Regions from separate parts of the Streptomyces sp. NPDC003042 genome, predicted to be linked through region 2. Evidence: riboswitches for the same ligand, from Rfam matches in the RefSeq annotation. Region 2 holds a riboswitch; the other holds the start of a gene.
The links. A riboswitch is a leader RNA that binds a small molecule or an ion and turns the genes downstream of it on or off. The one in region 2 is predicted to bind glycine.
Positions count from the first base shown of each region.

Region 1 (7,908 bases), on a different contig from region 2:
GCCGTCCTTCTTCAGCCGCGTCACGAACATGCGCGCCGCGCGCATCGGACCGACCGTGTGGGAGGAGGAGGGACCGATGCCGATGGAGAAGAGATCGAAGACGGAGATGGCCACGGTGGCTGACTTCCTTGTCTGCTCGTGGGGTGCGAGGGCAGGTGGGGGGCTTGTGCGGATTTTGTCCGACACATGAGCGTAACCCGCTCTGGTGAACGGCTCAGCTGCCCGGAGGGGGCCCGGTCATGAAGAGGGCCCGGCCCTGTGGAGAACAAGACCGGGCCCTCACCAGGCCTTGGCGGCTAGAGCGACGGGTACAGCGGGAACTTCGCGGCGAGCGCGGAGACGCGCGCCTTGAGGTCCTCACTGTCGTAGGCCGGCTTCAGCGCGGCCGCGATGATCTCCGCGACCTCGGTGAAGTCCTCCGCGCCGAAACCGCGCGTGGCCAGCGCCGGAGTGCCGATCCGCAGGCCCGAGGTCACCATCGGGGGCCGCGGGTCGTTCGGGATGGCGTTGCGGTTGACCGTGATGCCGATCTCGTGGAGCCGGTCCTCGGCCTGCTGGCCGTCCAGCTCGGAGTTGCGCAGGTCGACCAGGACCAGGTGCACGTCGGTGCCGCCGGAGAGGACGGATACGCCCACCTCGGTGACGTCCGGCCGCACCAGGCGCTCGGCGATGATCTTGGCGCCCTCCAGGGTGCGCACCTGGCGCTCCTTGAACTCCTCGCCCGCCGCGATCTTGAAGGAGACCGCCTTGGCCGCGATCACGTGCTCCAGCGGGCCGCCCTGCTGACCCGGGAAGACCGCGGAGTTGATCTTCTTGGCCAGCTCCTGCGTCGACAGGATGACACCGCCGCGCGGACCGCCGAGGGTCTTGTGCGTGGTGGTGGTGACGACGTGGGCGTGGGGCACCGGGTTCGGGTGCAGGCCCGCGGCGACCAGACCGGCGAAGTGCGCCATGTCGACCATCAGGTACGCGCCGACCTCGTCCGCGATGCGGCGGAAGGCGGCGAAGTCCAGCTGGCGCGGGTAGGCGGACCAGCCGGCGACGATCAGCTGCGGCTTGGACTCCTTGGCGAGGCGCTCGACCTCGGCCATGTCCACCTGGCCGGACTCGTCGACGTGGTACGGGACCACGTTGTAGAGCTTGCCGGAGAAGTTGATCTTCATGCCGTGGGTCAGGTGACCGCCGTGGGCCAGGTTCAGGCCCATGATCGTGTCGCCCGGCTTGAGCAGCGCGAACATCGCGGCGGCGTTGGCCTGCGCGCCCGAGTGGGGCTGCACGTTCGCGTGCTCGGCGCCGAACAGCGCCTTGATGCGGTCGATCGCGATCTGCTCGACCACGTCGACGTGCTCGCAGCCGCCGTAGTAGCGGCGGCCGGGGTAGCCCTCGGCGTACTTGTTGGTCAGGACCGAGCCCTGGGCCTCCATGACGGCGACCGGAGCGAAGTTCTCCGACGCGATCATTTCCAGGGTGGACTGCTGGCGTACGAGCTCGGCGTCGACGGCGGCGGCGACGTCCGGGTCGAGCTCGTGGAGGGGGGTGTTCAGTACAGACATCAAGGTCCCCTGGGGTCTCAGTTGGCGGAGTGGGTCAGCGCGGCGTACTCGTCGAAGGACATGGCTTCCTTCGGCTCCTCCGTGAGGCGCACCTTGAACAGCCAGCCACCCTCGAAGGGGGCGCGGTTGACCAGGGACGGGTCGTCGACGACGTCCTGGTTCGCCTCGACGACCTCGCCGGAGACGGGGGAGTACAGGTCGCTGACCGACTTGGTCGACTCCAGCTCGCCGCAGGTCTCGCCCTCGGTGACGGTGGAACCGACCTCGGGGAGCTGGGCGTAGACGACGTCACCGAGCGCGTCGGCCGCGAACTTCGTGATGCCGACCGTCGCGACGCCGTCCACGGCGTCCGAGAGCCACTCGTGCTCCTTGGTGTAACGCAGCTGCTGCTCGTTGCTCATGGCCTGATTCTCCTGGATGCGGGGGAGTGGATACGAACTGTGGTCTTGGGTGCTGAGACAGCGCCGTACGGGTATCCGTACGGCGGAAGCCGCGGTGGGGCTACTTCTGCCGCTTGTAGAACGGCAGCGCCACGACCTCGTACGGCTCATGCGTACCGCGAATGTCGACGCCGACGCCGGAGGTGCCGGGCGCGGCGTGCGCCGCGTCCACGTACGCCATCGCGATCGGCTTGCCCAGCGTCGGGGACGGGGCGCCGGAGGTGACCTCGCCGATGACCTGACCGTCGGCCACCACCGGGAAACCGGCGCGCGGGACGCGGCGGCCCTCGGCGATCAGGCCGACCAGCTTGCGCGGCGGGTTGGTGGCGGCGCGCTCGGCGGCGGCCTCCAGCGCGGCGCGGCCGACGAAGTCGCCGGCCTTCTCGAACTTCACGACCCGGCCCAGACCGGCGTCGAAGGGGGTCAGGGAGAGGCTCAGCTCGTGCCCGTACAGCGGCATGCCCGCCTCCAGGCGCAGCGTGTCGCGGCAGGACAGGCCGGCCGGGACCAGGCCGACGCCCTCGCCCGCCTTGGTCAGCGCCTGCCACAGCTCCACGGCGTGCTGGGGGGCGACGAACAGCTCGAAGCCGTCCTCGCCCGTGTAGCCCGTACGCGCGATCAGCGCGGGCACGCCCGCGACGGTGCCCGGCAGGCCGGCGTAGTACTTCAGCCCGTCCAGGTCGGCGTCGGTGAGGGAGGCGAGGATGCCGGGGGACTCCGGGCCCTGGACGGCGAGCAGCGCGTACGCGTCGCGGTCGTCGCGGACCTCGGTGTCGAAGCCGGCGGCGCGCTCGGTGAGCGCGTCCAGCACGACCTGGGCGTTGGAGGCGTTGGCGACGACCATGAACTCCGTCTCGCCGAGGCGGTAGACGATCAGGTCGTCGAGGATGCCGCCGTCCTCCACGCAGATGTGCGTGTAGCGGGCGCGGCCGACGCCGACGGTGGAGATGTTGCCGACCAGCGCGTAGTCCAGGGCCTTGACGGCCTCCGGGCCGGTGAGCGTGATCTCGCCCATGTGGGACAGGTCGAAGAGACCGGCCTTGGTGCGTACGGCGAGGTGTTCCTCGCGCTCGCTGGCGTACCGCAGCGGCATGTCCCAGCCCGCGAAGTCGGTCATGGTCGCACCGAGCGAGCGGTGCAGCGCGTCGAGCGCGGTCAGACGGGGGGCAGTGCTCATTGGGTGTGGCTCCCGGGTCCCAGGGCATGACATGACGAGGACGATCCTCCCCATCTGTCATCGGAACCTGAGAGGTTCGCCGCGAGTTCCCGCGTGTTGCCGTGTGCGGGGTCCCGTCGGTTTGCACCTTGGGTGGAGCGCGCGCCGGTGCCGTCAGGGACGGTCGCGTCGCGGCTCGCTTTTCAGATCTGCCTCATCCACGCGGTACGGGGCCTGAGAGATTCAAGGGAGGTACTTGCTCCTTCGGCGCCCGGGCACGGCCTCGCGGCCTGCCGGGACTCTCCCGCGCGGATTCAAGCGGCCGGTATGCAGTTGGTGTCCAGATGGCGCACATCATTGCACGGGACGCCGTGGAGCGGGCGGCGGGCCCCGGAAGAACGCACCGGCCGGAACCGGGACCGCCGGATTACTGTCTCTTTACACTCAGTGGGCACGGGGCCCTCGCGGCCCATTTCGGGGGGAGACGATCACTGTGCGGAGATTCGGAGTAGTGACCACATCGGGAACCGTGGACGGGGTTCCGGCCCAGCGGGGCACGGGCGCCGTCCCGCGGCCGACCGCCGAGGGCGTCGGTCCGGTACGGGACCTGCGCGGCCCGGCCGCGCGCGGACCCCAGCGGCTGGGCTACCCGGTCGGCGACATCGTCGTGGTCTCCGGCCTGCCCGGCGGCGGCAAGAGCACGCTGATCAAGCGGGCCGCCGAGGGCGGCGGCATCGACTCCCAGGACGCCCGCGAGCGCTGGGAGCGCCGGATGCCGGGCGTCCTGCCGTACGCGGTGTACCGGCCGCTGGTGCGGGCCGCGCACTACTGGGGGCTGTGGCGCAGGCTGCGCTCCGGCGACTCCGTAGTCGTCCACGACTGCGGCACGCAGGCCTGGGTACGGGGTCTGCTCGCCGCGGTCGCCCGCCGCCGGGGCCGTTCGCTGCACCTGCTCCTGCTGGACACGACCGCCGAGGAGGCCCTGGCCGGGCAGGCGGCGCGGGGGCGGCGCGTGTCGGCGTACGCCTTCGCGCGCCACCGCGGCGCCGTGTCGCGGCTGCTGCGCGAGGCCGAGGCGGGCCGCCCGCCGGCGGGCTGCGCCTCGGCGGTCCTCCTGGACCGCCGCTCCGCTGCCGCGGTGACCCACATCGCCTTCCACGCCTGACGCGCCGTTGCCGGGGCTCCGCCCCGGACCCCGCGCCTCAAACCCCCCTGGACTCCGTCCGGGGATACCCCCTGGCGGGGCTGGATTTTGGCTGGCGGAGACCTGTGGTGCGCGCTGCGTAGCCGGCGTTTGAGGCGCGGGTCCGGGCGGAGCCCCGGCGGCGGCGGCGCTGCGAGTCCGGCCCCGGTAGCCTCAGCACCGCACGAGCGGGACCCGGGGACCACACGGAGGGCAGAGGTACATGCAGGGCAACGGCTGGCCGGCGAACGAGTTGGAGCAGGTGCTCGGGGCGGCGCTCGGGCAGGCGGACGCCGGGGCGAGGATCCTGGAGGTGCTGGGGCGCAGCCCCGTCTGGGTGCCGCTGCCCCAGGGCGGCGGGCCCGAGGACGGCAGCCTCAGCCTTCCCACCATGGACATCGGCGGAGCCGCCTACGTCCCGGTCTACAGCTCGGAGGCGCAGTTCCGCTTCTGCGCCGGCCCCGGCATGGACTTCGCCGTCGCCCCCGCCGTCGAGTTCGCCCGAGGCCTGCCCCCGCAGCTCGGCATCGCGCTCAACCCCGAGGGCGCCGTCGGGGTTCCGCTTCCCCCGGAGGCCGTCGCGGAGCTGTGCCGGGCCGGGCGTACCCCGCTCGGCGGGGAGGCCACCGGTGGCCGGGTGCGGCTCTTCGAGCCGGACTGGCAGGAGGACCCGGTGGACTTCCTCGCCGCCGCCGCCGAGGAGTTCCGCGCGACCGGGGTGGTCGCCGCCGCGTACCGCTGCCTCGCCAGCGTGGAGGGCGGCGCGCCGGAACTCTACGTCGGTGTCCGGCTGCTGGGATGGGATCCCGAATCGCGAAACGCCCCGATGGAGGCCCTCGGCCGCGCCCTGGCCCGCGTACCGGCGCCCTGGCCCGTGCAGTTGATCCTGCTCGACGCCGCCGAGGACCCGGTCACGGACTGGATTCGTGAGCGCGTACGCCCCTTCTACCTGCCGTAGGGCCGCTTAAGCTGATGAGGTTTCCGGGCCGCCCGCATGGCGGCCGGTCCGGGGTAGGTGTGGACGACGGGCGGACGAAGAGGGGTACCGGGTGAGTGCGTCAGGCACGGCCGCGGCCGGGCAGGTCGAGCACATGCTGCGCCAGGTGACTCCCGGGCGCTATGAGAGCTACGAGTCATTTCTGCACGCCCTCGCCGAGGGCCGGCTGTGGATGCTGCTGTGGCAGGGGCAGCCGGGCTCGCCCGACGCCCAGTACGGCGGCATGGAGGTCGAGGGCCTCGGTTACGCGCCCTGCGTGACCTCGCCGCAGGAGCTGGCCGCCAGCGGCTGGAACCGCGGCTACGAGGTCGTCACGGGCCGGGACATCGCCCGCGCCCTCTACCCGGACCGCTGGGGGCTGTGGGTCAACCCGCACGCCCAGGGCGGCGGCCTCGGCGTGCCGTGGGCCGACCTGCGCCGGATCGCCACCGGCCTGGACCGGATGCCGGCGGGGCCGCTGCGGCTGTCCGAGCCCGCCCTGGAGCTCCCGCAGTTCTACGGGCTGCTGACCCAGCACGCGCACCGCACGCCCGCCGTACGGTCGCTGCGCCGCGCCTGGGTGCAGCCGTCGCTCGGGTCGGCGTACCTGGCGGTGGGCCTCGACCTCTACGACGCCTCCGCGCCCGCGCTGGAATCCGTACGGGAGATGATGCGGCAGTCGGTCGGCGCGGTCCCCGAAGGGGTTCCGGTGTGCACGGTCGCGCTGGCGGACGAGCACGATCCGGTGGCGATGTGGCTGCGTGCCCAGACCCGCCCGTTCTACGACCGCGAGGGGCAGGCGGCCGCGTACTAGGCCGCCCTGCCAGGCCCCTACCAGGCCCCCTGCGGGCAGCGGGTCGCTCCGCCCCGGGCCGGTGGGAAAACCCTGTCCGGGCGTTCGCCCGGACTGTGAGACGAGCACCCTCCGACGGACTTCGGCCGCCGGGAACCACGGTTCCCGGCGGCCTTCGTCTTGTCCGGATATCGACCGTGTTGTGGGTCCAATTGGCGCACTCCTCCTGCCAGTTGGGCGCGATGTCCGTTTCCGTACCGAACGGACGGTCTTGCTCCGCTCAGCCGTGAGCGGAGTCCGGATAACGGGAACTCCAGCGTCAGATCACGTTTACGCATCCATTCATCTGCGGGTCTGGCGGCTGGTCGAGCGCCCGATGAAGACTCCCCACCCAAGAGCCGGTCAGTCCTGCGGGACGCGGTTCGGCACCAGGGCTTCGTCTGTTGTTCCGCACAGCACTTCCCGCACTTCTCGCACTTCACACCGCACGTCACACGCAATCCGCGTGTCCCACGCACTCCGAGCGCCACTCCGCACCAACGCCGCTACAGCGGCGGGCATGGGCCGGCCACCCGTCGGCCGAGAGGGGTCCCCACCACGATGACGGCACCACTGCATGACACGAGCGCGGAGACACCCGCACCCGTGTCCGTAGCCGACGTCCCTGCCAAGGCCATCGAAGGCCGCTCGCCCGGCCGCATCGCCTGGATGCGGCTCAAGCGCGACAAGGTCGCGCTGACGGGCGGCGTGGTCGTGATCCTCCTGATCCTGGTGGCCATCTTCGCGCCGCAGATCGTGAGCCTGCTGGGCCACCCGCCCAACGAGTTCCACGAGGACATGCTCGACCCGGACTTCGGCACGCCGATCGGCTCCTTCGGCGGCATCAGCTCCGACTTCCTGTTGGGCGTCGAGCCCACCAACGGCCGAGACGTTTTCAGCCGGATCGTCTACGGCGCCCGCATCTCGCTGGTCGTCGCCTTCCTGGCGGCCTTCGTCTCGGTCGTCATCGGCAGCCTGCTCGGCGCGCTCGCCGGCTTCCTCGGCGGCTGGGTCGACGGGATCATCAGCCGCACGATGGACCTGCTGCTGGCCTTCCCGCAGCTGCTGTTCACCATCGCCCTGGTCTCCGTGGTCCCCAACTCCCTGTGGGGGTTCGAGGGTTCGGGCGTCCGGATGGGCGTACTGATCGTCGTCATCGGCTTCTTCGGCTGGCCGTACATCGGCCGCATCGTCCGGGGCCAGACGATCTCCCTGCGCGAACGGGAGTACGTCGAGGCCGCGCGCAGCCTCGGAGCGGGTCGCGGCTACATCCTGATCAAGGAGCTGCTGCCGAACCTGGTCGCGCCGATCCTCGTCTACGCGACGCTGATCATCCCGACCAACATCCTGACGGAGGCAGCCCTCAGCTTCCTCGGCGCCGGCGTCAAGCCGCCCACGGCCTCCTGGGGAAAGATGCTGTCCGACGCCGTCCCCATGTACCAGGACGACCCCATGTACATGGTGGTCCCCGGTATGACGATCTTCATCACCGTCCTGGCGTTCAACCTCTTCGGGGACGGGCTGCGTGACGCACTCGACCCCAAGGGCAGCTGAACCGCGTAAACGTTTCACCCACCAATGGAGGTTGGACAACCGTGATCCGCAGAAAGCAGGCCCTCGCGATCACCGCCGTGATCGCCGCCCTGTCGCTGACCGCCGCGTGCGGTGACAAGGGCGACGACGGCAAGAAGCCCGAGGCGAAGGGCAACGGCGCCGCCGCGTTCAACGCCGCCACCACCGGCGTCGTGAACCCGTCGACCACCAAGGG
Region 1 covers NZ_JBSFTP010000114.1:5,034-12,941, reverse strand. Annotated here, with positions in the region: gene ACWDYJ_RS33740 (L-serine ammonia-lyase) at 1-114, opposite strand, end outside; gene glyA (serine hydroxymethyltransferase) at 297-1,553, opposite strand; gene gcvH (glycine cleavage system protein GcvH) at 1,571-1,954, opposite strand; gene gcvT (glycine cleavage system aminomethyltransferase GcvT) at 2,055-3,170, opposite strand; glycine riboswitch at 3,363-3,466, opposite strand; gene ACWDYJ_RS33720 (AAA family ATPase) at 3,661-4,314, shown strand; gene ACWDYJ_RS33715 (enhanced serine sensitivity protein SseB) at 4,556-5,290, shown strand; gene ACWDYJ_RS33710 (enhanced serine sensitivity protein SseB C-terminal domain-containing protein) at 5,382-6,122, shown strand; gene ACWDYJ_RS33705 (ABC transporter permease) at 6,702-7,694, shown strand; gene ACWDYJ_RS33700 (ABC transporter substrate-binding protein) at 7,736-7,908, shown strand, end outside.
Region 1: linked by a shared signal. The riboswitch ahead of gcvT (glycine cleavage system aminomethyltransferase GcvT) and the one ahead of gcvP (aminomethyl-transferring glycine dehydrogenase) in region 2 are both predicted to bind glycine.

Region 2 (7,908 bases):
GTCGGCCCCACCGGGGCCGAGCTCCAGGTCGAGTCGCGCCTCGCCGAACGCGCCGCTCCGGGACCGGCCCCTTCACCGTGTCACCACCTCATGACGAGGCTCAGTTGTCGTACTCGTCCAGCGGCGGGCAGGAGCACACCAGGTTCCGGTCGCCGAAGGCACCGTCGATCCGGCGGACCGGCGGCCAGTACTTCTCGGCGGCCGTGACCCCGCCCGGGAAGACGGCCTCGTCACGGCTGTACGGGTGGTTCCACTCGCCGCCGAGCGCCGCCGCGGTGTGCGGGGAGTTCGCCAGCGGGTTGTCGTCCACCGGCCACTCGCCGCCCGCGACCCGCTCGATCTCGCCGCGGATGGCGATCATCGCGTCGCAGAACCGGTCGATCTCCACGAGGTCCTCGGACTCCGTCGGCTCGATCATCAGCGTGCCGGCGACCGGGAAGGACATGGTCGGCGCGTGGAAGCCGTAGTCGATCAGGCGCTTGGCGATGTCGTCCACGCTGACACCCGTCGCCTTCGACAGCGGGCGCAGGTCGATGATGCACTCGTGCGCGACCAGGTTGCCCGGCCCCGTGTAGAGCACCGGGTAGTGCGGCTCCAGGCGCTTGGCGATGTAGTTCGCGCCGAGCACCGCCACCTGGGTGGCGCGCTTGAGGCCCTCGCCGCCCATGAGGCGTACGTAGGACCAGGAGATCGGCAGGATGCCCGCCGAGCCCCACGGCGCGGCCGAGATCGGGCCGACGCCCGTCTCGGGACCGGCCGTCGGCTGGAGCGGGTGGTTGGGCAGGTACGGAGCCAGGTGCGCGCGGACACCGACCGGGCCGACGCCCGGGCCGCCGCCGCCGTGCGGGATGCAGAAGGTCTTGTGCAGGTTCAGGTGCGAGACGTCGCCGCCGAAGTGACCCGGCTTGGCCAGACCCACCAGGGCGTTCAGGTTCGCGCCGTCCACGTAGACCTGGCCGCCGGCGTCGTGCACCTGGGCGCAGATGTCGGCGACGTGCTCCTCGAACACACCGTGCGTCGAGGGGTAGGTGATCATCAGTACGGCGAGCTCGTCGCGGTACTGCTCGATCTTGGCCCGCAGGTCGTCCGCGTCCACCTCGCCGTCGTCGGCGGTCTTGACGACGACGACCTTCATGCCGGCCATCACGGCGCTGGCGGCGTTGGTGCCGTGCGCGGAGGACGGGATGAGGCAGATGGTGCGCTGCTCGTCGCCGTTCGCCCGGTGGTAGGCGCGCACGGCCAGCAGGCCGGCGAGCTCACCCTGGGAGCCGGCGTTCGGCTGGATCGAGACCTTGTCGTAGCCCGTGACCTCGCAGAGACGTTCCTCCAGCTCGGTGATGAGCGTGAGGTAGCCCTCCGCCTGCTCGACCGGGGCGAAGGGGTGCAGCTGGCCGAACTCGGGCCAGGTGACCGGCTCCATCTCGGTGGTCGCGTTGAGCTTCATGGTGCAGGAGCCCAGCGGGATCATGCCGCGGTCCAGCGCGTAGTCCTTGTCCGAGAGCTTGCGCAGGTAGCGCAGCATCGCGGTCTCGGAGCGGTGCTGGTGGAAGACCGGGTGGGCCAGGTAGTCGTCCGAGCGCAGCAGGCCCTCGGGCAGCGTCTCGGCGGTGGTCTCGTCGAGCGCCTCGATGTCGGCGCTCACGCCGAAGGCGGCCCAGACGGCCTCGATGTCGGCGCGCAGGGTCGTCTCGTCGCAGGCGGCGGAGACGAGGTCGGCGTCGATCTGGAACAGGTTGACCCCACCCTCGCGGGCGGCGGCGACGACCTCGGCGGCCTTGCCCGGCACCCGGGCCGTGATGGTGTCGAAGTACGCGCCGTGCACGACCTCGACCCCGCCGGCCGTCAGGCCCGCGGCGAGCAGCGCCGCGTAGCGGTGGGTGCGCCGGGCGATCGTGCGCAGGCCGTCCGGGCCGTGGTAGACGGCGTACATGCCGGCCATGACGGCGAGCAGCACCTGCGCGGTACAGATGTTGCTGGTGGCCTTCTCGCGGCGGATGTGCTGCTCACGGGTCTGCAGCGCCAGCCGGTACGCCTTGTTCCCGTCGGCGTCGACGGAGACGCCCACCAGGCGGCCGGGCAGCGAGCGGGCGTGCTTGGCCTGGACGGCCATGTAACCGGCGTGCGGTCCGCCGAAGCCCATGGGGACACCGAAGCGCTGGGTGGTGCCGACGGCGATGTCCGCCCCCAGTTCGCCCGGGGAGGTCAGCAGGGTCAGCGCGAGCAGGTCGGCCGAGACGGTGACGACGGCACCCAGCTCGTGCGCCTGGTCGATGACCGGCTTGATCTCCCGCACCGCGCCGGAGGCGCCCGGGTACTGCAGCAGCACGCCGAAGACACCGCGCTCGGCGATCTCCGCCGGAATGCCGTCCGACAGGTCGGCGACGACGACCTCCACGCCCGTGGGCTCGGCGCGCGTCTGGATCACCGCGATGGTCTGCGGCAGAGCGTCGGCGTCGATGAGGAAGACGCCGTTCTTGACCTTGCCCACGCGGCGGGCCAGCGACATGGCCTCGGCGGCAGCGGTGCCCTCGTCGAGCAGCGAGGCACCGGAGGTCGGCAGGCCGGTCAGGTCGGCGACGACGGTCTGGAAGTTGAGGAGCGCTTCGAGGCGGCCCTGCGAGATCTCGGGCTGGTACGGCGTGTACGCCGTGTACCAGGCCGGGTTCTCCATGACGTTGCGCAGGATCACCGGCGGCGTGAAGGTCCCGTAGTAACCGAGACCGATCATCGACGACATGACCTGGTTGCGGTCGGCGAGCGAGCGCAGCTCGGCGAGCACCTCGGCCTCGGTGCGCGCCTCGGGCAGGTTCAGCGCCTCGGTGGTCCTGATCACATCGGGCACCGCGGCGGCGGTGAGCTCGTCCAGGGAGCCGTAGCCCACGTGGGCGAGCATCTTTGCCTGCGCCTCGGCGTCCGGGCCGATGTGGCGCTGCTCGAAGGGGATGCCTCGCTCCAGCTGAGAGAGCGGAATGCGGTTGGCGGTCATGACGGAGGCCTCCTGGTCGTACGACCTGCGAGGGGCACCACGGCGCGGGCACCCGGACGGCCTCCCCCTCTGTCATCTCAACCTGAGAGCTTCACCGGGCCTCATGGGGTTGTCCCACGAGATCCGGCTTTCACCGTCGGTGAGGAGGGGAACCGGTACTGCGTCCCGGTACCCGCTCCTGCTTTCCAGAGTGGCCTCGTCGCGTGCGGTACGTATGCCTGAGAGATTCCGGGGAGGATTTGCTCCTTCGGCGCCTCCGTCGAGTTCACTCGGAGGACTCTCCCGCACAGGGTCAACAGCCATCGCCCAGCCTACCAGCGAGGATCTGGACACTCCCTCGAGTGGCCCCCTCTCCCGATATGCACTTCTGTAGTCATTACGGATGAGTTGTGCACACTGCGACCGTATGGAGGGACCGTGCAGACCGACATCGATCCGCGCAGCCTGATCGGCCGCAAGGCGTTCGACCGCAACGGCGCCAAGATCGGCACCGTAGACGAGGTCTACCTCGACGATGCCACGGGCGTTCCGGAATGGGCCGCCGTCCGGACCGGCCTCTTCGGCCGGGACGCATTCGTCCCCCTGGAGCCCAGCGAGGTCGTCGACGACACCCTGCGCGTGCCCTTCGAACGCTCCCTCATCAAGGACGCCCCCGATTTCGGCGTCGGACGCCACCTCTCCCCCGAGCAGGAGCTGCAGCTCTACCACCACTACGGCCTCGACGTGGCCCTCCCGCCCGGCTTCGACGACGCGCCGTCCCCATCCCCCGAGGAGCACCGCCGCGACGCCGACCGCCTGGCGGGCGACGCCTGAGCAGGCCCCGTGCCGGTGGCCGGGTCCTGGTTCCCGCTGCCTACGAGGGGCAGCGGATCGGAGGGCTCCAGGTCGGGGTCCTCCACTCGGAACGTGCGGACCCGGCCGGGCGGCGACCCGGGCTGCTCGAACCGTACGGTCACCCGCCCGACCCCGCTGCCCTGCACCCATCCCGGCCCGTACACCGTGTGCCGTACGTCGCTCCCGGCCGCCCAGCGCCGCTCGGGGGCCGCCTCCGGCTCTCCGGACGTCCCCTCGGCCCCGGGCGCCCCACCGGGCTCCTCAGGCCCGTCCTGCTTCTCCTTTTCCCCGACACCCTCTCCACCGGGCTCGGCGGCCTCTGCGGCCTCTGCGGCGAGCACCTGGGCGAACAGGTCCTCCTGCGTATAGTCCGCGAGCCCGGTCACCCCGACCCCCAGCAGCCGCACCCCGCCGGTGGTGTCCACCCCCTCCAGCAGCCGCGCCGCGGCCTCCCGCACCACACCCGGGTCGTCGGTCGGTCCCCGCAGGGTCTCGGAGCGGGTCAGCGTCGAGAAGTCGTACCGCCGTACCTTGAGGACGATCGTGCGCCCCGAGTGCCCGGAAGCCCGCAGCCGCCCCACACACCGGTCGGCGAGCCGCTGCACCTCGTTCCGGATCCGCACCCGGTCGTGCAGGTCCACGTCGAAGGTGTCCTCCACCGACACGGACTTCGCGTCCCGCTCCGCGACCACGGGCCGGTCGTCCAGCCCCAGGGCCATCCGGTACAGCGCGACCCCGTGCGCCCGGCCGACCATCCGGACCAGCTCGTCCTCCCCGGCCTCGGCCAGCGCCCCCACCGTGGTGATCCCGGCACGCCGCAGATGCTCCCCGGTGGCCGGCCCCACGCCGGGCAGCGTCCGCACGGACATGGGCGCGAGGAGCTCCCGCTCCGTGCCCGGCTCGATCAGCAGCAGCCCGTCCGGCTTGGCCGCCTCCGAAGCCACCTTGGCCAGCATCTTCGACCCGGCCAGCCCCACCGAGCCGCTGAGCCCCGTGGCGGCCAGGATGTCGGCCCGCAGCCGCTCCCCCGTGGCCCTGGCCCCCACCGCGTCGAAGGCCGTGCCGCCCGCCTCCAGGTCCACGAAGGCCTCGTCCAGGCTGAGCGGCTCGACCAGCGGCGACAGCTCCCGCAGCAGGCCCATCACCAGGTCGCTGACCTCCCGGTAGAGGCTGAAGCGGGGAAACAGGTAGGCGCCGTTCGGGCACAGCCTGCGCGCCTGGGCGGTCGGCATCGCCGAGTGCACCCCGAAGCGCCGGGCCTCGTACGAGGCGGTCGCGACCACGCCGCGCGGCCCGAGCCCGCCGACGATCACCGCCTTCCCGCGCAGGCTGGGCTTCGACGCCTGCTCCACGGAGGCGTAGAAGGCGTCCATGTCCAGATGCAGGATGGTCGGCGCGGCTCTCACAGCCCCGATGCTGCCTTACGTGTCTGACAATGGGCCGCCCCGAAGACGGGGCGGGGTTTCAAACGGCCCGGTTCCTGCGAGCGGCCAGCTCGTCGGTCGGGTTGTGGCCGACCACGGTCTCGCCGGTGTCCACGCGCTCCCCGTGCAGCTGCGACAGCGCGTTCTCGACGTCGCGCCAGACGACGCCCACCGCGATGCCGAAGACGCCCTGCCCGCCCTGGAGCAGGCTCACCACCTGATCCGGCGAGGTGCACTCGTACACGGTCGCGCCGTCGCTCATCAGCGTCATGCGCTCGAGGTCGGAAAGGTCCCGGTCGCGCAGGTGCCGCACGGCGGTGCGGATGTTCTGCAGCGCCACCCCGGTGTCCAGGAAGCGCTTGACGATCTTCAGGACCACCACGTCCCGGAAGCTGTACAGCCGCTGCGTGCCCGACCCGTACGCGGGTCGCACGCTGGGCTCCACCAGCCCGGTGCGCGCCCAGTAGTCGAGCTGGCGGTACGTGATGCCGGCCGCGGCGCACGCCGTCGGCCCTCGGTAGCCGACCTGCTCGGGTGCCGGGTCGTCGTTCACCGGTCCGACCTGCGTCGGCGCCGGCTGACGGTGCGCGGAACCCGCCGCAGCACCGTGCAGCGGGTACGGCCCACCGTCACTCCGCGCGGGGGTGCCCCCGGTCGTACCGTCGCCCGTGATCCTCACGCCGACCCTCCGTCCTTGACCTGCCACCTTGAAGGTAGGCAGTGACCACGGGTGCGTCAACGATCGCCACACTCGGCACGCCGAGTGATAATCACCCTGAGAGTGGTTTCCCGTACCCCATTGCGGGGAAAGGCTACTCGAATGGGCTGAAAGTTCCTGGTGGACACCTCACTGGGGGCCGGTACCGAAGTCTTCTGGCGAGATCTGGTCGAGGAACTCGCGGAACTTCTCGACCTCGTCCTCCTGCTCGTCGGGAATCGCGATTCCGGCGTCGTCCAGCACGCCGTCACTGCCATAGATCGGCGTCCCCATCCGCAGGGCCAGCGCTATGGCGTCGGAAGGCCTCGCACTCACCTCGACCCCACTGGCGAAGACAAGCTCCGCGTAGAAGACGCCCTCCCGCAGATCCGTGATCCGGACCTCGGTGAGCTCCTCACCGACCGCCTCCAGCACGTCCTTGAACAGGTCGTGCGTCAGCGGCCGGGCAGGGGCCATGCCCTGCTGGGCGAAGGCAATGGCGGTAGCCTCCCCCGGACCGATCCAGATGGGGAGGTACCGGTCGCCTCCCACTTCACGCAGGAGCACGATCGGTTGGTTGGAGGGCATTTCCACCCGGACACCCACAACGTCGAGCTCGTTCACACAGCAACCCTAGGACCTGCCCGGCCGGTTTGGGTAGTCGGGGCTCCACCACGGTCGGCGCGGTCAGTGCAAACGGACCCCGAGAGCCGTCTGCACGAGGGCCTCGTGAAGCCGTACGGACAGGCCCGCGAGCTCTTTCATCGTGGCCTCCGCATGCGCTCTGGTCTGCGGATTGCGGTGCCGGCGCAGCGGCGAGACGACCTGTTCCACCAGACCGGCCTCCCGGTCCGCGGCTGCCTTCATGGCGCGCAGGTGGCGGGGCTCGAGCCCGAATCGACCGAGATCCGCGATCAGCCGGGCCACCGTGACCGTCTCCGCGTCGAATCCGCCGCCCGGAGCTTCACAGATGAGCCCGTACGACTCCCACTCGACGAGCTGGACCTCGTCGACCTCCGCGGCGGCGATCAGCTCGGCCCGCCCGACCCGGGCGACGGTCGGCCGCTCCCGGCCGACTTCGCCGTAGACGGCGGCCGGGCTCGTGGGGTCCACGCCATCGCCGTGCGCGGTGGGCGCCGGGATACGGATCTGCTCGCCGCGGTCGAGTGCGTCGAGCTGCTCGCGGATGACCTTCAGCGGCAGGTAGTGATCACGCTGGAGGCGCAGGATGCGGCTGAGCCGCTCCACGTCCCCGGTGCTGAACTTGCGATATCCGGAGGGTGTGCGCCTGGGCTCGACGAGTCCTTCCGCCTCCAGGAAGCGGATCTTCGAGATCGTGACTTCGGGGAACTCGTCACGCAGCATGGTCAGCACCGTGCCGATGCTCACCAGCCGCCCGGCGGTGCCGGCGGTGCCGTTCTTCGCGGCACCGCCGGTCGGGGTACGCAGCATGGGACCTTCCCAGAGGGTCAGACGCCCCGCAGGCTCGCGTAGAAGACCAGCCGGTACTTGCCGATCTGCACCTCGTCGCCGTTGTGCAGGGCGACGGAGTCGATCGGCTCACGGTTCACGTACGTGCCGTTGAGACTGCCCACGTCGGAGACGGTGAAGCCGCCTTCCGGGCCCCTGCGGAACTCGACATGCCGCCGGGAGACGGTGACGTCGTCCAGGAAGATGTCGCTCTGCGGGTGCCGGCCTGCCGTGGTCAGCTCGCCGTCCAACAGGAAGCGGCTGCCGGAGTTGGGTCCGCGCCGCACGATCAGCAGAGCGGAACCGGGCGGCAGCGCTTCCACCGCGGCCTGGGCCTCGGGGGACAGCGAGGACGACGCGTGCGGTTGTCCCGACGCCTCGGCCTCGTAGGCCTCAAGGCCCGAGATCGAGATCGTGGACGTGGTCTCCGAGGCTCGCTCCGGCGTCAGACCCGCCCGCAGCGGCGCCCCGCAGTTGGAGCAGAACCGGCTCGCCGC
Region 2 covers NZ_JBSFTP010000116.1:27-7,934, forward strand. Annotated here, with positions in the region: gene gcvP (aminomethyl-transferring glycine dehydrogenase) at 101-2,986, opposite strand; glycine riboswitch at 3,183-3,281, opposite strand; gene ACWDYJ_RS33825 (PRC-barrel domain-containing protein) at 3,404-3,799, shown strand; gene ACWDYJ_RS33830 (DNA polymerase IV) at 3,697-5,226, opposite strand; gene ACWDYJ_RS33835 (MerR family transcriptional regulator) at 5,285-5,923, opposite strand; gene ACWDYJ_RS33840 (bifunctional nuclease family protein) at 6,092-6,565, opposite strand; gene ftsR (transcriptional regulator FtsR) at 6,629-7,393, opposite strand; gene ACWDYJ_RS33850 (FHA domain-containing protein) at 7,411-7,908, opposite strand, start outside.